DNA from 2 places in the Sporosarcina saromensis genome. Region 2 is predicted to be linked to the other one. Evidence: a T-box and tRNA genes for the amino acid it is inferred to sense, from the RefSeq annotation. Region 2 holds a T-box; the other holds one or more tRNA genes.
The links. The T-box of region 2 lies ahead of ACVHUV_RS15405 (valine--tRNA ligase). A T-box ahead of a tRNA ligase gene usually reads a tRNA of that ligase, here a tRNA-Val.

Region 1 (9,230 bases), 1.4 Mb from region 2:
GTGACGTATAGGGGCTGACGCCTGCCCGGTGCTGGAAGGTTAAGAGGAGAGGTCAGCGCAAGCGAAGCTTTGAATTGAAGCCCCAGTAAACGGCGGCCGTAACTATAACGGTCCTAAGGTAGCGAAATTCCTTGTCGGGTAAGTTCCGACCCGCACGAAAGGCGTAACGATCTGGGCACTGTCTCAACGAGAGACTCGGTGAAATTATAATATGCGTGAAGATGCGCATTACCCGCGACAGGACGGAAAGACCCCGTGGAGCTTTACTGTAGCCTGATATTGAATTCCGGTGCAGCCTGTACAGGATAGGTAGGAGCCTTGGAATCCGGAGCGCCAGCTTCGGAGGAGGCAATGGTGGGATACTACCCTGGCTGTATTGGAATTCTAACCCTTACCCGTGATCCGGGTAGGAGACAGTGTCAGGTGGGCAGTTTGACTGGGGCGGTCGCCTCCTAAAGTGTAACGGAGGCGCCCAAAGGTTCCCTCAGAATGGTTGGACATCATTCGTAGAGTGCAAAGGCATAAGGGAGCTTGACTGCGAGACCTACAAGTCGAGCAGGGTCGAAAGACGGGCTTAGTGATCCGGTGGTTCCGCATGGAAGGGCCATCGCTCAACGGATAAAAGCTACCCCGGGGATAACAGGCTTATCTCCCCCAAGAGTCCACATCGACGGGGAGGTTTGGCACCTCGATGTCGGCTCATCGCATCCTGGGGCTGTAGTCGGTCCCAAGGGTTGGGCTGTTCGCCCATTAAAGCGGTACGCGAGCTGGGTTCAGAACGTCGTGAGACAGTTCGGTCCCTATCCGTCGCGGGCGTAGGAAATTTGAGAGGAGCTGTCCTTAGTACGAGAGGACCGGGATGGACATACCGCTGGTGTACCAGTTGTCTTGCCAAAGGCATCGCTGGGTAGCTATGTATGGACGGGATAAATGCTGAAAGCATCTAAGCATGAAGCCCCCCTCAAGATGAGATTTCCCATTACGCAAGTAAGTAAGATCCTCAAAGATGATGAGGTAGATAGGTCCGGGGTGGAAGCGTGGCGACACGTGCAGCTGACGGATACTAATCGATCGAGGACTTATCCTTTAAGAAAAGCGGAGACGACCGCATAGGCGCGACAAGCATAAGACGGCCTGCAAGGAGTGGCATAGCCACGGGAGCAGGATGGCTTATGACCTCGAGCGACTGGGAGTCGAAGCTGGACAATGTTAATTTAGTATAGTTGAACTTGTGTTTAGCAACAATGTTGGTTTTATCCGGTTTTGAGCGAATAAAAATAAATTATTTTAAAAAAAACGCTTGCAATATTGACCAGATTTGATATAATAAATCTTGTCCTGTGAAAAACAGTCTAGTGACGATAGCGAAGAGGTCACACCCGTTCCCATACCGAACACGGAAGTTAAGTTCTTCAGCGCCGATGGTAGTAGGGGGCTTCCCCCTGTGAGAGTAGGACGTCGCTGGGCAGTCATTTACAAGATGACTGAATGTAACAACCGTAAATTAGTTGTTACTGATTATTCCGCAGTAGCTCAGTGGTAGAGCAATCGGCTGTTAACCGATCGGTCGTAGGTTCGAGTCCTACCTGCGGAGCCAATTGGAGAGCTGTCCGAGTGGCCGAAGGAGCACGATTGGAAATCGTGTAGACGGTTAACGCTGTCTCAAGGGTTCAAATCCCTTGCTCTCCGCCAGTTTACTTTACTTATTATATGGCCCCTTGGTCAAGCGGTTAAGACACCGCCCTTTCACGGCGGTAACACGGGTTCGAATCCCGTAGGGGTCACCATTTACTACTTAGCATTACAAAGCAAAAGAAGGAACGTACAACAGTACGTGACCGAGTGACCGAGTGAGTGAAAGAAGCTGACAAAGAGATGCGCAGCTTATCACGCTTTAAACTTGGAGGATTAGCTCAGCTGGGAGAGCACCTGCCTTACAAGCAGGGGGTCGGCGGTTCGAACCCGTCATCCTCCACCATTAACTTAAACGCAACATGTGATTTGTATAATTTCCTAAAAGGAAATTATAACAACATCTTATGAAACACTGAAAGCGTAGGATTTAAAATTCCTACAACTATTATTATCGCGGGGTGGAGCAGTGGTAGCTCGTCGGGCTCATAACCCGAAGGTCACAGGTTCAAATCCTGTCCCCGCAACCAAATGGTCCCGTGGTGTAGCGGTTAACATGCCTGCCTGTCACGCAGGAGATCGCCGGTTCGATCCCGGTCGGGACCGCCATATGTGGCTCAGTAGCTCAGTCGGTAGAGCAAAGGACTGAAAATCCTTGTGTCGGCGGTTCGATTCCGTCCTGAGCCACCATTTTTATATAGTGATGCCGGTGTAGCTCAGTTGGTAGAGCAACTGACTTGTAATCAGTAGGTCGTGGGTTCGACTCCTATCGCCGGCACCATTTTTCCCTTGGTGGGGTAGCGAAGTGGCTAAACGCGGCGGACTGTAAATCCGCTCCCTCCGGGTTCGGCGGTTCGAATCCGTCCCCCACCACCATTATACAGGGGCATAGTTTAACGGTAGAATAGAGGTCTCCAAAACCTTTGGTGTGGGTTCGATTCCTACTGCCCCTGCCATTACTGTTTAATTCAATATGATGGCGGTCGTGGCGAAGTGGTTAACGCATCGGATTGTGGTTCCGACATTCGGGGGTTCGATTCCCCTCGTCCGCCCCATTCACAGCAATTATCCAAAATGAATATAGTTCTATTATGGCGGTCGTGGCGAAGTGGTTAACGCATCGGATTGTGGTTCCGACATTCGGGGGTTCGATTCCCCTCGTCCGCCCCATTTACTTTTTGGGGTATAGCCAAGCGGTAAGGCAACGGACTTTGACTCCGTCATTCGTTGGTTCGAATCCAGCTACCCCAGTTTCGCGGAAGTAGTTCAGTGGTAGAATACGACCTTGCCAAGGTCGGGGTCGCGGGTTCGAATCCCGTCTTCCGCTCCACTTTTCATACGGCGGCATAGCCAAGCGGTAAGGCACGGGTCTGCAACACCCTTACCACCGGTTCGATTCCGGTTGCCGCCTCCAGTTTTATGAACGCTGTGTATTCTGAATATGCCCGAGTGGTGGAATGGCAGACACGTCGCACTCAAAATGCGATGCCGCGAGGCGTGCCGGTTCAAGTCCGGCCTCGGGTATCCACACTTACGAGATACAACCCAGGTTGTATCTTTTTTTATTGGGGAACCATCCTGAAAAACGCTTCTCTCTGTCTTTATGAAGAGGAAGCGTTTTATGCTAGGGGCCTATCTAAGTTTAGTTCATAATGAACTTAAGCCTGATCATTCTCTAATGCAATAGAAGTTTGACCTGCATGCAGCACAAAAGACTCAGCTTCTCCGCCACTCATGCTCGTAAACATCTTGCCGCTCGCTTGAAGAAGTTGAAGGGCTTCTGTTGTGTCCATAGATGGCCGTATAAAGAAAATCTGTATCGCTTCAGTCGTTTCTGCTGTCACTGCTGTTCTGACAGAGTCCACATAAGGACTACCAAAAGGACTGTAATCGTCTTTCAGTAAGAGAAGACGATTTAATGAATTGGGACGACCGTTTAAGCCATCATAGCTGTCGTCTTCATTACCTTGTGTCAGTTGAATATCACCTACAATTTTCGCCAAATCGTAAATGCCGATCGGTATTTCATATTGAAGAGAGAAGAATGTATTTAAATCGACAGCGGTATGCACTGATTGAAGAAACTCTTGTTTCTTTATTCTTCTAAAAAGGGATTCTACTGAAGGACGATAGCGGTTTGGATCCGCGCCAAGAGCTTTCCAAACCGCTCGACATTCTTGTATGTTTGCAAACTCAGTTAATGGTTTAGTGTCCAGCTCGAAATAAAGCTGTTCTTGAAATAATTGGAGCCTACCTTTTAACATTTGAGGAGATTCTGATACCGTAATTTTGGTATAATGGTTAATGCCGATTTTTACATGTGGTAGGATGGTTAAGAGTTCTTTGTCTATTTGAATGTTCAAGCCGATCACCCTTGTTATCTTTTTGTCAATCATATCATAAAGGAGGCGAAACGTTGTGAAGGTCGCTCAGCTTCAACAATCGATAAGAGAGTATGCACATGCAATCGGAATTGATAAAATTGGCTTTACGACGGCAGCCCCTTTTCTTGAATTGAAGAACCGATTAAAAAGACAACAGGAATTGGGGTATCAATCCGGTTTTGAAGAAAGTGACGTTGAAAAACGGACGGAACCGACGTTATTGCTCGATCAGGCTGAGAGTATCATCGCCATAGCAGTAGCTTATCCATCAAAAATGGATGCTTCTCCGAAAGGAAAGAAAGGAGAGCGTCGTGGAATTTTTTGTAGAGCTTCATGGGGGATGGATTATCATGTAGTGCTCCGTGAGAAGCTACAATTGTTGGAAACGTTTATTGCTACACAAGTACCCGACGCCAAGATGCGTTCTATGGTCGATACGGGTGAATTGGTGGACCGTGCGGTAGCGGAACGAGCAGGAATTGGCTGGTCTGCGAAAAACTGCTCCATTATTACACCGGAATTCGGTTCATACGTCTATTTAGGTGAGATGATCACGAACATTCCATTTGCACCGGATACCCCAATGGAAGATGAATGCAAAGATTGTACGCTTTGCTTGGATGCCTGTCCGACGGGAGCACTCATTCAAGGAGGGCAATTGAATGCACAACGTTGCATTGCATTTTTGACTCAATCTAAAAAGCCGATTCCCGAAGAGTTCCGTGCGAAAATTGGAAACCGTATTTACGGTTGTGATACGTGCCAGACGATTTGTCCGAAAAATAAAGGGAAATACAATTTGCATCAGGAAGCATTTACGCCAGAACCTCAGTTGACCAAGCCGCTATTAACACCGATGTTAAAGTTGACGAATCGTCAATTCAAAGAGTCCTTCGGTCATATGTCTGGTTCGTGGCGAGGGAAAAATCCGATACAACGGAATGCAATCCTTGCGCTTGCCCATTTTAAGGAAGAAGCATCAGTTCCTTTATTAGCGGAGCTTCTTGTAAGTGATCCTCGCCCTCTTATTCGAGGAACGACTGCTTGGGCGTTAGGGGAGATTGCTACTGCAGAAGCGATTGAGGCAGTCCAACAAGCATTGCAAACCGAAGAGGATACTGGTGTACGTATAGAGTTGAATAATGTACTTGAATCTGAACAAAGGAAGTGCTGAAATGGCGATACATGTCGCGCTATTTGAACCGCTCATACCAGCGAATACAGGAAATATTGCACGAACATGTGCAGGAACAGGAACGAAGCTTCATTTAATTGAGCCGCTTGGCTTCTCAACCGACGATAAAATGTTGAAACGGGCAGGGCTTGATTACTGGGAGCATGTTGAGATTACGTATCATGCAGGCATCCAACAACTATTTGATGCTTTTCCGGAAGGGGAGTTTTACTTCATTACAAAGTTTGGTGAAAAGACGTATTCGAACTTTGACTTTACCTCTCCAACAAAAGATATTTTCTTCGTTTTCGGGAAAGAAACGACTGGGTTGCCTCCGGAAATCATTGAGCAAAATAAAGAGACATGCCTCCGGATACCGATGAATGAACATATTCGTTCGTTGAACTTATCAAATACAGCTGCCATCCTTATTTATGAGGCGTTACGACAACAATCATTTTTGGATTTACAATAAAAAACGGGACAGCCTTATGTAAGGCGTCCCGTTTTTTAGTACTTATTTCTTTACTTTACCAGGCTTGTCTTCGTACCCACCTGTAAAGATTGCAGATAGGAACGCGAAGCATACGGCCATGATTAGAATTAGGTTCATGAAATGTACCTCCTGTAAAAAAATCATTAGTCCTTTGTATAGTATACCCTAAAGTAACTGGAAAAGAAATGACCGCGATATGAAATTGTGACAATCTCCTTAACAATCAAATCGATTGTTCGCAATATCGTTTTTTTATCGTTACAATTAAGGAAATTAGTGGCGAAGGAGTGTGACATGCAATGAGCTATTTTGCCGGCAACATTGTGTTGAATAATGGGATCGCCATGCCGCAACTCGGTCTTGGTGTCTATAAGATGACAAATGCTGAAGAAACAGTTAAAGCGATTCAGACAGCTTTGCAATATGGCTATCGGGCAATTGATACTGCTTCCATTTATGAGAACGAAGTGGAAACTGGTGAAGCGATTCGTCTATCAGGCATCCCTCGAGAAGAGTTGTTCATTACCTCAAAAGTTTGGAATGCGGAGCAAGGATATGACGAGACTTTACGTGCTTTTGAACAATCGCTTAAGAGAATAGGCGTAGACTACTTGGATCTCTATTTGACGCATTGGCCGGTCGCTGATAAGTACGTAGATACGTACCGTGCGATTGAACGCTTATATGAAGAAAAGCTTATCCGTGCAACAGGAGTTTCCAATCATCATATTCATCATTTAAAGCGTGTGTTTGAAGTGGCGAATGTGAAACCGATGGTCAATCAAATTGAGTTGCACCCGAAGCTTACACAAGAACCGTTACGTCGTTTTTGTAACGATCACGACATTACTGTGACGTCTTGGTCTCCATTGGCAAGAGGACAGCTTCTCGATGATCCTGTGCTTACCCAAATAGGCTTGTCGTACGGAAAAACACCGGCACAAGTCATTATCCGTTGGCATTTGCAACATGGATTGGTCGTCATTCCGAAGTCTGTTACGCCTGAGAGAATCCGCTTGAACATTGACGTTGGTGATTTTCAATTGACGAAAGCGGATATGATGAAGATTGACGCGCTTAATCGAGATGAACGGACGGGCACGAATCCAGATTCGTATGATAATGAATAGATGTTAAAGAAAAGGACAACATCCCGAGCGGTAAGATGTTGTCCTTTTTCACTATTCTATTGTTATGGACTCGCTTGTGAAGGGGTGTACAAAGGAAACTTGTTTAGCGGTTAAACGATATTGGCTGTCAGGTGTTTCGCTCGCCCCGTACAATGTATCCCCGACAACTGGATGGCTGATATGGGCAAAATGGACGCGAATCTGATGCGTACGACCGGTCTCAAGCGTTGCTTCCACTTTTGTCGACTGCTCCAAACGTTCAAGCACTTTGAAGCGTGTAATTGCATCTTGGCCATTTGGAGAGACTCTGCGTCGAGTTGGGTGATGGCGATCGCGTCCGATTGGATACTGAAGCGTGCCTTTGACGCGATTCAAACGACCTTCGACCTCTGCTTCATACATCCGTGTAATTTTACGCTCTTCAATCATTCGATCGAATAGAGCCTTGGCAATTGGGTGTTTGGCTACAAGCACGATACCTGCTGTTCCTTTGTCCAAACGGTGTATATGCTCTGCGTAATATCCATCGTTTTGACTGACGTGGTCCATGATTGCGTTCATGAATGTGCCACCGGTATCAGCTTTGTCAGGATGGACGGCGATGCCTGCTGGCTTATAGGCTGCAAGTAGATGCTCGTCTTCAAAGAGAATTTTAACAGTGTCTATTTTCTCTTTCGTATATGTCGATTGTGCATCACTGAAACGGATGACGAGCTTCGTACCAGCTTCAAGCGGGAGACGCCAGTCCAAAGGTTCCCCGGAAAGATCCGTCACAGCTTTGTCCATCCGTAGCTGGTGTACGGTCTTTTTACCTGCTTGCCATTGATTGCGTAGCAAGTCTTCAATTGTCGTCTGGTCCTGCTGGATTGTGAATTGGATGTTTAACATGTTTTCCTCATTTTTCTTCATCGTAGGCGTCAAAGAACGCTTGGATGTCTTGTTCTGGATTTTTAGGGAGACCGACTGAGCGGGCAACTTCTTTTCCGTCTTTGTAATGAATCAACGCTGGCCAAGATGTAATGCCATATGGCTGCGCTTCATTTTTGAACTCTAGCATATTGTATTGATAAACGTGAATGTCATTTTTTTCTGCAATCGGCATCAGAATAGGTGTCATCTCCATACAATACGGGCACTCAGGTGAGAAGAAATATGCAGTGACAGACTCACCGGAAGTGACTTTTTCATATAATTCGTCTGGTAGAACAATGTTGCTATAATTTTCATTACCGAGTAAGCCAATTGTCGATTGCTCCAAGTCTTCTTTGCCGTATGGATTGTCTTTCAGCTTTGTTTCATTCGATTGGTTGTTCAAAAAGATGATCAGACCGAAGATCACGACAATAATTCCACCGATGATTAGTAGTTTTTTCAATTTACTTAGACTCCTTTTGCCATTTCATTAAAAATAGGCTTGTGATAAAAATCAGTACGAATGCCACGAGTGCCATGAACGGGATGGTGATAAAACCCAAGTAGTTGACGTATTGGCCTGTACAAGGTACATCTCCACATGCAGGTGCATTAGCTTGTAGAAAGCTCAGTTTCTGTAAGCTGTAATGATAGAGAGAAATCGATCCACCGACGAGAGCGAATACTGCGGTCGTCAACGCGATCTTGGCATTTTTCTCAAACAACCCGATTGCAGAAATCAGGACAAGTGGGTACATCAGGATCCGCTGATACCAACAAAACGTACACGGCGTAAAACCACGAACTTCCGAAAAGTACAAGGAGCCGAGCGTAGCGATGAGGGCTATTGTAAAAATAAAAATTAGACCGTTTTCCAACCGTTTATCCATCGTGTCAACTCCTGTTCTACAGACTACCTTTGATTATAAAGTGTCGAATGAAACATGTAAAATAATCGGTACGACAGGATTCGAAGGCTAGGTTGGTGGGTAACTATAAAAGAAGAGGTGAAAAATGTGAGTGAAGAATTTAATGATGTCTCCCCGTTTGAGATGAGTATGGTCGTCCGTCAATTGGAACGGTCAGATATTGCCAAAATCCTGGCGATGCAAAAAGTCTGTTTTCCCGGCATGGAGCCGTGGGAGGAAAGTCAATTACTTAGTCATCTGGCGATCTTTCCAGAGGGACAATTTGTGGCGGAACTGGATGGGGAGATTATCGGGTCTTGTTCAAGCCTAATCGTCAATTTTGACGAATACGATGACCGCCATACGTGGGATGATATTTCTGCGGAAGGCTATATTACGAATCACAATCCTGAGGGGTATAATTTGTACGGCATCGAAGTGATGGTGCATCCGGATTATCGGAGAATGAAAGTCGGACAACGCTTGTACGATGCCCGGAAAGAATTAGCTCAACGTTTGAACTTGAAATCTATTATTATTGGTGGGCGTATTCCGAACTATCATCGGTTTGCGCATGAAATGACGGCAAGGGAG
Region 2 (11,126 bases):
GGTTCAGCTTATGCCTGGAGGGGTGAATTCTCCAGTTCGTGCATTTAAATCGGTCAATATGGACCCGATTTTCATGGAAAGCGGAAAAGGACCAATCATTACCGATATCGATGGGAATGAATATATCGATTATGTGTTATCATGGGGTCCGCTTATTTTAGGTCATACCGATGAGGATGTCGTTGAGGCTATTAAAAAGGTTGCTGAAACGGGTACGAGCTTCGGTGCACCGACGCTATTGGAAAATGAATTGGCACAAATCGTTATCGATCGAGTTCCATCCATCGAAGTTGTTCGTATGGTTTCATCGGGAACAGAAGCGACGATGAGTGCATTACGGCTTGCTAGAGGGTACACAGGAAGAAACAAAATCTTGAAGTTTGAAGGATGCTACCATGGGCACGGCGATTCATTGCTTATTAAAGCGGGTTCCGGTGTTGCAACACTCGGTCTTCCAGATAGTCCAGGGGTGCCTGAAGGAGTAGCAAACAATACAATTACGGTCGCATACAACGACTTAGACGGTGTCAAGCAAGTGTTTGAACAATTTGGCGATGACCTTGCGGGTGTTATTGTCGAACCGGTTGCAGGGAACATGGGTGTCGTTCCACCAGAACCTGGTTTCCTTGAAGCATTGCGTGAAATGACAGAAGCAAATGGCACGCTACTCATTTTTGATGAAGTAATGACTGGCTTCCGTGTAGATTACAATTGCGCACAAGGATATTTTGGCGTAACACCAGACCTTACTTGCCTTGGTAAAGTTATCGGTGGAGGCCTACCAGTCGGCGCATATGGTGGTAAACGCGAAATTATGGAAAACATCGCGCCAGCAGGAACGGTTTATCAAGCAGGAACACTTTCAGGAAATCCACTCGCTATGACTGCTGGTATCGCGACATTGAAAAAATTGACGCCTGCCTCCTACGATCATTTTAAAAAGCTTGGCGATCAATTGGAAGCGGGCTTCCGTGAAGCAGCGACGAAATGCAATATTCCGCATACTGTTAACCGTGCTGGGTCTATGATTGGCTTCTTTTTCACGAACGAAAAAGTTTACAATTATGACCAGGCAAGAACATCGGACTTGGAACTGTTCGCAGAATACTTCCGTTTGATGGCGGAAGAAGGCATATTCCTACCACCATCCCAATTTGAAGGCATGTTCTTGTCCACTGCACATACAGAAGAGCATATTGAAAAGACGGTTCAAGCTTTCCATAAAGTGTTTGCACAATTAGCGAAGTAAGATAAGCTAGGGCACACATTTGAGTGTTGCGATTGAGACCTGATACTAAACAAAACCGTGTGAGAATCCAAGACATGAAAACTTGGTTTCACACGGTTTTTGTGTTGATAAAAAACAACCTGGTGAATCTCGTGATTCCATGCGTGTTCCATTCAGTGTTGAACTCACCATTCTTTTCCGCGCAACTTCTACTTTCATTTTCTTCGCATATAATGGCAAAGGAACGATACTGGGGAGGGAATCGGAGAATGAAAACATTACAATGGAATATGGAAGAAGTATTTTATTTCCCATCTGAAGTTGGCGTCCCTTCAGAAAATGGGACAGTCAAAGTGAAAGCAGGATTTACTGAAAATCGAACGGACGATGCTGTACGATTGACAGGATCTATCATATTGCTGCAAATGTCGATTTTGCTGAAGGTCAACGACAGGACGTCTTACCGGAAGAAACCGTCTATGTAGATGATGTGGAATTGGACGGACAATCAGGGTATTTTGAGTATGCTGTGCCATTATACGTGGATTTACCACCTGAAGTGACGCAGCCTTTAAAGGTGGAGGCGACGGATGTCCAAACTGCAACCGATGAAAACGGTGCATTTAAAGTTTCTTGGTGTGTTACATGCTCGTACGATGATGCAGTCGCTGAAGCGGAAATTGAAGAAGAGGCGGTGGAGGACAAGGCGACAGGGCAGCATTCAGCAGAAGCAACTCAAACAGAAGCCTTTGACCAAAAGCACCAAGCGAGTCGGGAAGTGGCAGTGTATGACAGCAGTTCGCTAACGACAAAAGATGACGTACTGTCATACATCGCCACATTGCCTGATGAATGGACGTCAACCACTTTTCGTTCAAATGATGTCTTTGTACAGCAGGAAAGCTAATCCTGCGAGTATGCATAATAATAAAAAATCACCTGTCGTCGGTACGATTAAAAGGCGGATCAATTGAAAAATGGCAATTGGGATAATGATCCCTTTGCAATAAAATCTTGTTTTTCGTAACCATGGCGGTAGTAAATACGGGTTGTAACCTCGTCTCATCATTTCATCCTTTCTAATTGTACTTGACGCAAGCTCCTCCAGTCAGCTACAATAAGCGTAACTAGATAATGATGCGTTGATTGGGATAGTACGCAACATCATTCATTTCAGAGAGGGTCTGGTCGCTGAGAGGGCCTATGAATGGGTTGAAGAAAGTCACCCAGGAGCAGTTCCCGTGAAATTACGTAGCGGGAGCCGGTTTGAAGCCGTTACTTGTTATTGAGGTGCAAATGATCGCTATTTGCACGAATAAAGGTGGTACCACGGATAACTCCTTCGTCCTTTTCGACGAGTGGAGTTTTTTTGTTGCCGTTTTTATGCAGAAGCGTATCAGACAAGTCACAAGGAGGAGTTTACATGTCAACAGAAAACATTTCGATGCCAACAAAATATGAACCGCAATCAATTGAAGCAGGTCGCTATGAATGGTGGCTTCAAGGCAGTTATTTTGAAGCACAACCAAAGAGCGGAAAAGAGCCGTACACAATTGTCATTCCACCACCGAACGTAACGGGTAAACTACATTTAGGGCATGCTTGGGATACGACGCTTCAAGATATTTTGATCCGTATGAAGCGTATGCAAGGCTATGACGCGTTATGGTTACCGGGTATGGACCATGCGGGCATTGCTACACAAGCGAAAGTGGAAGAGAAACTCCGTGCCGATGGAATAACACGTTATGATTTGGGACGTGAAAAATTCCTTGAAGAGACATGGAAATGGAAAGAAGAATATGCAGGGCATATCCGGGCACAATGGGCAAAATTAGGCCTTGCACTTGACTACTCAAGAGAGCGTTTCACGTTAGATGAAGGTCTTTCTAAAGCTGTACGAGAAGTGTTCGTAAAGCTGTATGAGAAAGATTATATTTACCGTGGCGAATACATTATTAACTGGGATCCAGCGACGAAGACGGCACTATCCGATATCGAAGTGATTCACAAAGACGTGCAGGGTGCATTCTATCATATGCGCTACCCACTCGCTGATGGAACAGGTAGTATTGAAATTGCTACGACACGTCCTGAAACGATGTTAGGGGACACGGCAGTCGCAGTACACCCAGAGGACGAAAGGTATAAGCATTTAATTGGCAAAATGGTGAAATTGCCGATTGTCGGAAGAGAGATTCCAATCGTTGCGGATGATTATGTCGATATGGAATTTGGAAGTGGCGCTGTAAAAATCACACCTGCTCACGACCCGAACGACTTTGAAATTGGAAACCGTCATGACCTTCCTCGTGTACTTGTCATGAATGAAGACGGCTCTATGAATGAGCTTGCTGGCAAATATAACGGAATGGACCGTTTTGAGTGCCGAAAAGCAATCGTTAAGGACTTGCAAGAGATGGGTGTGTTATTTAAAATCGAAGACCATATGCATTCTGTTGGACACTCGGAAAGAAGTGGGGCAGTCGTCGAACCGTACTTGTCGACACAATGGTTTGTACGCATGGCGCCTCTTGCAGAAGAAGCGATTAAACTCCAACAGAGCGAAGGGAAAGTCAACTTTGTTCCAGAGCGTTTTGAAAAGACGTATTTGAATTGGATGGAAAATATCCACGATTGGTGTATCTCGCGTCAATTGTGGTGGGGCCATCGAATTCCTGCTTGGTATCATAAAGAGACAGGTGAAGTATATGTAGGGCATGACGCACCAGCTGACATCGAAAATTGGCATCAGGAGGAAGACGTACTTGATACTTGGTTCTCCTCTGCGTTGTGGCCGTTTTCAACGATGGGTTGGCCGGATGTAAACAACGAAGAATTCCAACGTTATTATCCGAACGCTGCCCTTGTAACAGGATATGATATTATCTTCTTCTGGGTTTCTAGAATGATCTTCCAAGGACTGGAGTTTACGAATGAACGTCCGTTTAAAGATGTGTTAATACACGGTTTAGTGCGAGCTGAAGATGGTCGCAAAATGTCTAAATCACTTGGTAATGGTGTCGATCCGATGGATGTGATTGATCAATACGGTGCAGATGCTTTGCGCTACTTCCTGGCAACAGGCTCTTCTCCAGGTCAAGATCTACGTTATTCAACAGAGAAGGTTGAAGCAATTTGGAACTTCGCCAATAAAATTTGGAACGCATCCCGTTTTGCGTTAATGAATATGGATGGCATGACCTATGACGAAATCGATTTGACAGGTGAAAAATCCGTTGCGGATGCTTGGATTCTTACACGTCTCAATGAAACGATCGAACAAGTAACAAAACTTGCAGAGCGTTATGAATTTGGGGAAGTGGGCCGTGCATTGTACAACTTCATCTGGGATGATTTCTGTGACTGGTACATTGAAATGGCGAAATTGCCATTATACGGTGAAGACGAAGCGGCGAAGAAAACGACTCGTTCGGTACTCGCATATGTTTTAGACAACACAATGCGTTTGCTACACCCACTTATGCCGTTCATTACAGAAGAGATTTGGCAAAACTTGCCTCATGAAGGCGAGTCCATCACAGTTGCGGCATGGCCGGTAGCTGATCCAGCGTTGACGGACACTGCGAAAGCGTCAAATATGAAGTTACTCGTCGATCTCATTCATGCGGTCCGTAACATCCGTGCTGAAGTGAATACACCGATGAGCAAGAAAGTTCCACTTTATATTGCGGCGAAAGACGAAGCAGCAGTAGCTGTTTTGGAAGCGAACCGTAATTACATCGAGCGCTTCTGTAATCCAGAAACACTTGAAATTGGCGTCGGCATCTCGGCACCAGGCAAATCAATGTCAGCTGTTATCACTGGCGCTGAACTATTCCTTCCTCTCGAAGGTCTTCTCAATATCGATGAAGAAATCGAACGTTTGAAGAAGGAACTTGCGAAGTGGGAAGGCGAAGTGAAACGTGTTCAAGGCAAGTTATCGAATGAACGGTTCGTTTCAAAAGCCCCTGAAGCTGTCGTTGAAGAAGAACGTGCGAAAGAGAAAGATTATCTAGAAAAGAAAGCAGCCGTCGAACGCCGTATCGAGGAACTGCAAGAGATTTAAATGGAATGAGAAATCGAAGTTGAGTGCATTTGCTCAACTTCGATTTTTTTTATCGCGAGAGAGTGAGTTCTAAGTTTATTGGCTTGGACTGCATGCATCCGTTTGTCTGGCGCCGAACAAATTTGCAAATCAAAAATCGCATGAAACTAATTTCCCGTTAGCTTCATGCGATAGATAAGACGAACTAGTATTACACACTGTCCAATTTCCGAAATGCAAGGAATGAAAGAATTACGCCAAAAAAGAGGAGTCCATAGGGCAAAACAATATGCTCAATTCTAGGGTCTAACAAGAGAATGCCACCGACGATTGAAAGATGCAGTCCAAACAACATTGCGCCTACTGGCGAGTTGGACTTTTTCATTGTCCGGACGAAAAAGATCGTTGCAAAAACGAAAAGTGGTACGCCTATGAGAAGTGTTACAAACACAGTAACCATGGGGCTCATTGTATCATCCTTTTCTAAATAATCATCAATTACTTCAACGTATTCACGATGTATGCTATTAATTTCTCAGCAACTGAAAAATCATGCGTTACATACAGAGAACGTGCGCCGACGGGGTCTTCAATTTCATTTAAGAGCCAACTGCCATCGGGACGTAGCAAAAAATCGATTCCAATATAATCGCTTTTTAATGCACGAGCAATCTGTTGTACTTCTGTCACTTGATCGTACGACAAACAATATTTTTCTACAGTTCCGCCTAACGTAAAATTTGATTTAAAAGATTGCACACCTGTACGTTTTACCGCACCAAGCACTTCATCACCAAGCATGAAAACACGTACGTCTTGCGCATTCGTTTCAATGAATGGTTGATAAATGAATTGTAACTGAGGGTTTTGTGTTGAGACATCTAATGCTTCTTGTCGCGAGTGACAAAGGTAAACGTTATTTCCCCCATAGCCATCGACCGATTTTAGGACAACCGGGTACGAATCGATTTCGTCAATTGTCCGTAATTTTTTTGTCGGTACACTACGTATGCCAAGCAACGAAACGAATTCATATGTCTTTAACTTGTCATTCGCAATTTCATTCACTTGCGAGCGATTAATAACCCGATGGCCGATTGACTCCCATTTGTAGGCTAAAGCAGGTGTGCGATCGCGGAAAAGAACGAAATCTGCTCCTTCACATGGTCGTTCATCATCCACGATTAGTCGTAATGAAATTCCTGCAGACTTGGCGTGTTGTTGTAAATCTTCAATGAAGGCGTAATTGCGTTTTGCTTCAATGGAAGAGTAGTAGAGATACCCTTTCATGAAAGCTTCCTAAGGATGTAGGCAATCATCCGGTCCGCGACGTTAATGCCTGTAACGGTGTAGATGTTGCGAATATGAGCAGCTGCATTCACTTCACAAACGAGTGGCTGTTCATTCTCTCCAAACAATAAATCTACGCCTGCAAATTCAGCACCGACTGCTTCTGCTGCCCGAATTGCTATTGTCTGTTGTTCCTTTGTCAATTCGATGACTGTTGCGACCCCGCCGTTTGTAATGTTTGCACGAAAATCTGTTTGAGATGAACGATGCATAGCCGCAACAACTTCGCCACCAACAATATTGACACGGATATCTCTTCCTCTACTCGTTGCGATGAATTGCTGAAACACATAATCGACGCCACGCAATGCATCCACTTTTTCAAAGAAATCTTTTTCTGTTTCAATTAAATACACTTTCATCCCGAAAGAACCGTGACCTTCCTTAATGATTAACGGTAAGCCTAATGTTTTAAGGACTTTTTCGTAATAACCTGAACCTTCAATTGTAAAATTCGGATACACTTTTGGGGCAATAATTGTTTCAGGCATTGGGATGTTATGCGTTGCCAATTGAATGTATTGTTTCGCTTTATTGTCACATGTTTCAATGACGACAGGGTCATTAAACACCGCAATTCCAGCATTTTTTAAGTAGGTTGCTAATAAAATATCCTTATCTAAAAAAACAACAAAATGAGGGGGGGAGGCCAACTCTTCATGCAGATTCATTAGGACTTCATAGTTCTTTTTTATAAATGCTTGCACACCTGCGCGCTCAGCAGCTTCTTTCATCAGTTCCGCTTGATCGCGAAATTTATCGCTCGTCAAACTACCATTATAAATAATCCAACAACTTTTCATATCAATTCCTCCGCACATGCTATACTTTACCTAAGCTGATTCTATCATAAGGAGCGAGACAATTGATTCCTAAACTTAATGAGTATAAAGAACGATTTAACATACAAAGTGCAAATGAAATTAAACCCGGCTTAGCAAGCATTCAAGCAGCGTTACAGAAAGTAGAGAATCCTCAAAGAGATTTACAGTTCATTCACGTCGCAGGCACGAACGGAAAGGGGTCTACTGTCGCGTTCATGGAGTCAATTTTAAATGAGCATGGCTATACGACAGGCGTGTTTTCATCACCCGCGATACAGGATGTACATGATCAAATTCGTATTGCAGGTCGTCCAATTGCAACAGAAGAGATGGACAGTACCTTTGAGAAGATTAGAAGAGCGGGTATTAGCGGTATGCTGACAGACTTTGAGTTGTTGACTGTAGCTGCATTCGTTACATTTGAACGGTTACGACCTGATTATATTCTCCTGGAATGTGGGATGGGAGGCCTGCTTGACAGTACGAATGTCGTTACTCCACTTGTGTCGGTCATTACGTCAATTGCGAAAGATCATGAAGCTTTTTTAGGCACAACGATTGAAGCAATTACTACACAGAAGGCAGGCATTATTAAAGAAGGCATTCCTGTTGTAGTAGGAGAAGTGCCTGTAGAGGCTGAGCAAATCATCCGATTGAAAGCTTTAGAAACGAAGAGTGAAGTTGTTGTATACGGAGAAGATTTCTATATGGATGAAGACAAGCACTTCCATGGGTGTCTACAGGTCTTTATTCCAAAAAGAGAGATGAAAGGTCCGCATCAAGCAATTAATGCTTCACTTGCAATTGAAGCATTAGGGAAAGCGGGTATCTCATTGCATGAAAAACAAGTCGCAAAAGGCATTGCAGAAACATCTCTACCTTTTCGTTTTCAAGAAATCAAACCGGGTGTGTTTGTTGATGGGGCCCATAATCCAGCCGCTGCAAAAAGATTGACCGAAACAATCGAACGTCAATTTCCAGGTGAAAAAGTGGATTTTGTTGTGGGGATGCTAAAAACGAAAGATGTAAAAGCAACGTTGGATGAACTTATACCGGTCGCAGCAAGCTTTACGTTTGTTACATTCCAGCATCCACAAGCTGCAAGTGTAGAGGAATTATTGGAGAATTGTCAATATAATAGAAAAAAGGTGACAAACGCCAACGATAATACTATAATACTAGTAAGGGAAGGTTCAAGAAAGAAGATAGTAGTAGGTTCTCTCTATTTTCTTACAAGTCTTTTGGACTATAAATACTAATTTACTTCGTAGAATGATTCTTAAAGGTGAGGGGTGTTTGGTAGTTGTCTAAGGAGACGAAGGTTACACTTTTTCATTTCATCGTGTGGTTGCTAATCGTGCCACCTGGAATCACATTTCTTTTGGCGACACAAATGCCTAAAACGGTTTCACCATTGTATGTCACGTTGTTTGTCTTGTTTGGTTTGTTGACTGTTCTGTTTCCGATTAAGAAAAACGGCAATACGGTTACATTGTTAATGTGGATTACGCTCCCTTCGTTTTTATTATATGGACTTGTAATCGAAGTTATTGTTATGCAACTATCCATACTTGGCGCACTTATTTCTTCAAAAAATCAACAGCAAACGATTCAACGTTTCTTTGTAAACTCAACAATGATGTTCATGTTATCGCTTGCTAGTGCGGCTGCTTTTCATCTTGTGGGTGGACAAATCGGTTCGCTTGAATTTTGGCCAATGTTGCTGAGTGTAATTGTTTATCGTTTGACATACACAACAACAAACTTAGGGTTTATCCAACTGTATATGAGGTTGCGAAAAATGAAATTGCCTTTCTCCGCTAAAGAGATTGGTGATGAATATGCTACAACCGTGCTTATCTTACCTTTAGCTCTATCCTTGTACTTCATGTTGCAAATTGTCGGGATTGGCACATTTTTATTAATGGGTTTACCGTTTTTTTGTACAATTGGTATGATACGGATGTATAGTCAATCGGAAAAAGTGAACGGGTTACTTGAGAATGCCGGAAGTATCGGTACAGAACTATCGTTGTTAACGGATAGAAAACGTGTAACAGAGCAATTCGTTCAACAAACGTGCAAGTTGTTCAATGCGGATAGTGTGTTGTTTTTTAAGTATTATGAAGGATGGTTGGAATTGGAGATTGCATTTGCAAAAGATCGATTTGTCGAGTTGCATTATGGTTCGATTCCAGTAGGTGAGGGTGTGGTCGGGAAAGTGCTTGAAACGAATGAGCCGGTCATTTATTCCAAAAGAAAGGAATGGCAAAATTTCGGCACCGAATTTGTACCGATGGAATTAGAGAGTATGCTATGTATTCCGCTATCACATAACGGTCTAACGATAGGCGTGTTATCACTAGGTTCTAATCGTCGAAATGCATTTAAAGATTACCAACTAAAAGTATTAGAGTTATTAGGATCGTATTATATTGTAGCGCATGAAAAATCGGGTTATGTACAAGAGGCAAAAGTAAAAAGTGAGCGGTGTGCTTTAACAAATCTTTATAACTATCGCTACTTGGAAGAACAATTGCGTATAGAAATGCAGCGTATCCATACGGGGGAACTCGACCAATTGTCACTTGTCATGTTGGATATTGATCGGTTCAAAGGGGTCAACGATACATACGGCCATCAATGTGGGAATGATATACTTTGTCAACTCGCGAGCATTCTAGAACAGGTAATTCCTCCAAATGGTACCGTAGGGCGATACGGAGGAGAAGAATTCGTTTTCATTTTACCAAGTTATTCAAAGCAGGATGCATTGGAATTTGCTCATGCGATACGTCACCGCATAAAGGGGCATCCGTTTACGATAATCCCGGACCTAGCGGAGAACAAGCAGACGATTGAGTTATTCATTACAACAAGTATTGGCGTTTCAAATGCGCCAACCGACACAGACGAAGCCATTTCGTTGTTTCGAAATGCAGATCGAGCATTATATATTGGTGCAAAACAGTCGGGCAGGGACAGGGTTGCGGCGTACAGTAAATAATTGGTCGGGGGGTCTCGTGAATGAAGATGACAATTACACAAAGACGAATCATACATGTCATGTGGCTTTGTATTGTGCCGGCGGCGTTTTACGTGGCCTATCAGTTTTATCCGGCCAATGAAATTGACTATTCGAACTTACTGATGCTTGCATTCGTTCTTCTTGCAATTATGAATTTGCCGATTGCTTGGCAACATGTATCCATGACGCTGGAACGTTGGGTCCTCTTTACTGTGTTTTTTCAGTATGGAATTATTGCGGAAATGGTTTTCATGCAAGTTGGAATGATCATGCTGATTTTTACATTGAAATCTTCAACCCCTAAACTATTACGATTTACATTTAACTCTATTAACTTTGCAGTCACTTCGTTAATCAGTAGTTTCGTTTACTATGCAGTTGGCGGTTCCTTGGAGTATATGTCGTTTAGTACATTCATGATCGCCGGGTTCGTCTATGCTTCGGTCTATTCATGGTTCAATAGTTTATTGCTCACCGCTTTCTTTCGGATCTTCAAACAAGAGACGGGGAAAATGGGCAAAATTATCATCTGGGACTATGTAACGTCTATTCTTCTGTTGCCCTTTGCCATCATTAGTTGTTATTTGTTTCAGCAGTTTGGAAACAAATCGATGTTATTAGTTGGTATCCCTTTCATCCTTGTACTCC

Region 1: it has a tRNA-Val gene. The T-box ahead of ACVHUV_RS15405 (valine--tRNA ligase) is inferred to sense a tRNA for this amino acid. The anticodon was not compared.

Annotation. Positions count from the first base shown of each region.
Region 1 is NZ_CM142738.1:1,552,522-1,561,751, forward strand. Features, by position in the region: rRNA gene ACVHUV_RS07625 (23S ribosomal RNA) at 1-1,087, shown strand, start outside; rRNA gene rrf (5S ribosomal RNA) at 1,352-1,467, shown strand; tRNA gene ACVHUV_RS07635 (tRNA-Asn) at 1,523-1,597, shown strand; tRNA gene ACVHUV_RS07640 (tRNA-Ser) at 1,601-1,692, shown strand; tRNA gene ACVHUV_RS07645 (tRNA-Glu) at 1,713-1,787, shown strand; tRNA gene ACVHUV_RS07650 (tRNA-Val) at 1,903-1,978, shown strand; tRNA gene ACVHUV_RS07655 (tRNA-Met) at 2,088-2,162, shown strand; tRNA gene ACVHUV_RS07660 (tRNA-Asp) at 2,166-2,241, shown strand; tRNA gene ACVHUV_RS07665 (tRNA-Phe) at 2,247-2,322, shown strand; tRNA gene ACVHUV_RS07670 (tRNA-Thr) at 2,338-2,413, shown strand; tRNA gene ACVHUV_RS07675 (tRNA-Tyr) at 2,424-2,508, shown strand; tRNA gene ACVHUV_RS07680 (tRNA-Trp) at 2,515-2,588, shown strand; tRNA gene ACVHUV_RS07685 (tRNA-His) at 2,612-2,687, shown strand; tRNA gene ACVHUV_RS07690 (tRNA-His) at 2,727-2,802, shown strand; tRNA gene ACVHUV_RS07695 (tRNA-Gln) at 2,812-2,883, shown strand; tRNA gene ACVHUV_RS07700 (tRNA-Gly) at 2,888-2,962, shown strand; tRNA gene ACVHUV_RS07705 (tRNA-Cys) at 2,973-3,046, shown strand; tRNA gene ACVHUV_RS07710 (tRNA-Leu) at 3,076-3,156, shown strand; gene ACVHUV_RS07715 (B3/B4 domain-containing protein) at 3,291-3,995, opposite strand; gene queG (tRNA epoxyqueuosine(34) reductase QueG) at 4,051-5,190, shown strand; gene trmL (tRNA (uridine(34)/cytosine(34)/5-carboxymethylaminomethyluridine(34)-2'-O)-methyltransferase TrmL) at 5,192-5,665, shown strand; gene ACVHUV_RS07730 (aldo/keto reductase) at 5,986-6,816, shown strand; gene ACVHUV_RS07735 (RluA family pseudouridine synthase) at 6,868-7,704, opposite strand; gene ACVHUV_RS07740 (thioredoxin family protein) at 7,712-8,191, opposite strand; gene ACVHUV_RS07745 (disulfide oxidoreductase) at 8,193-8,618, opposite strand; gene ACVHUV_RS07750 (GNAT family N-acetyltransferase) at 8,745-9,230, shown strand, end outside.
Region 2 is NZ_CM142738.1:2,991,036-3,002,161, reverse strand. Features, by position in the region: gene hemL (glutamate-1-semialdehyde 2,1-aminomutase) at 1-1,249, shown strand, start outside; gene ACVHUV_RS15415 (hypothetical protein) at 1,498-1,713, shown strand; gene ACVHUV_RS15410 (hypothetical protein) at 1,725-2,135, shown strand; gene ACVHUV_RS18880 (YszA family small membrane protein) at 2,103-2,294, opposite strand; T-box leader at 2,362-2,581, shown strand; gene ACVHUV_RS15405 (valine--tRNA ligase) at 2,652-5,297, shown strand; gene ACVHUV_RS15400 (hypothetical protein) at 5,488-5,745, opposite strand; gene ACVHUV_RS15395 (ATP-grasp domain-containing protein) at 5,775-6,566, opposite strand; gene ACVHUV_RS15390 (ATP-grasp domain-containing protein) at 6,563-7,429, opposite strand; gene ACVHUV_RS15385 (bifunctional folylpolyglutamate synthase/dihydrofolate synthase) at 7,492-8,709, shown strand; gene ACVHUV_RS15380 (sensor domain-containing diguanylate cyclase) at 8,754-10,457, shown strand; gene ACVHUV_RS15375 (sensor domain-containing diguanylate cyclase) at 10,478-11,126, shown strand, end outside.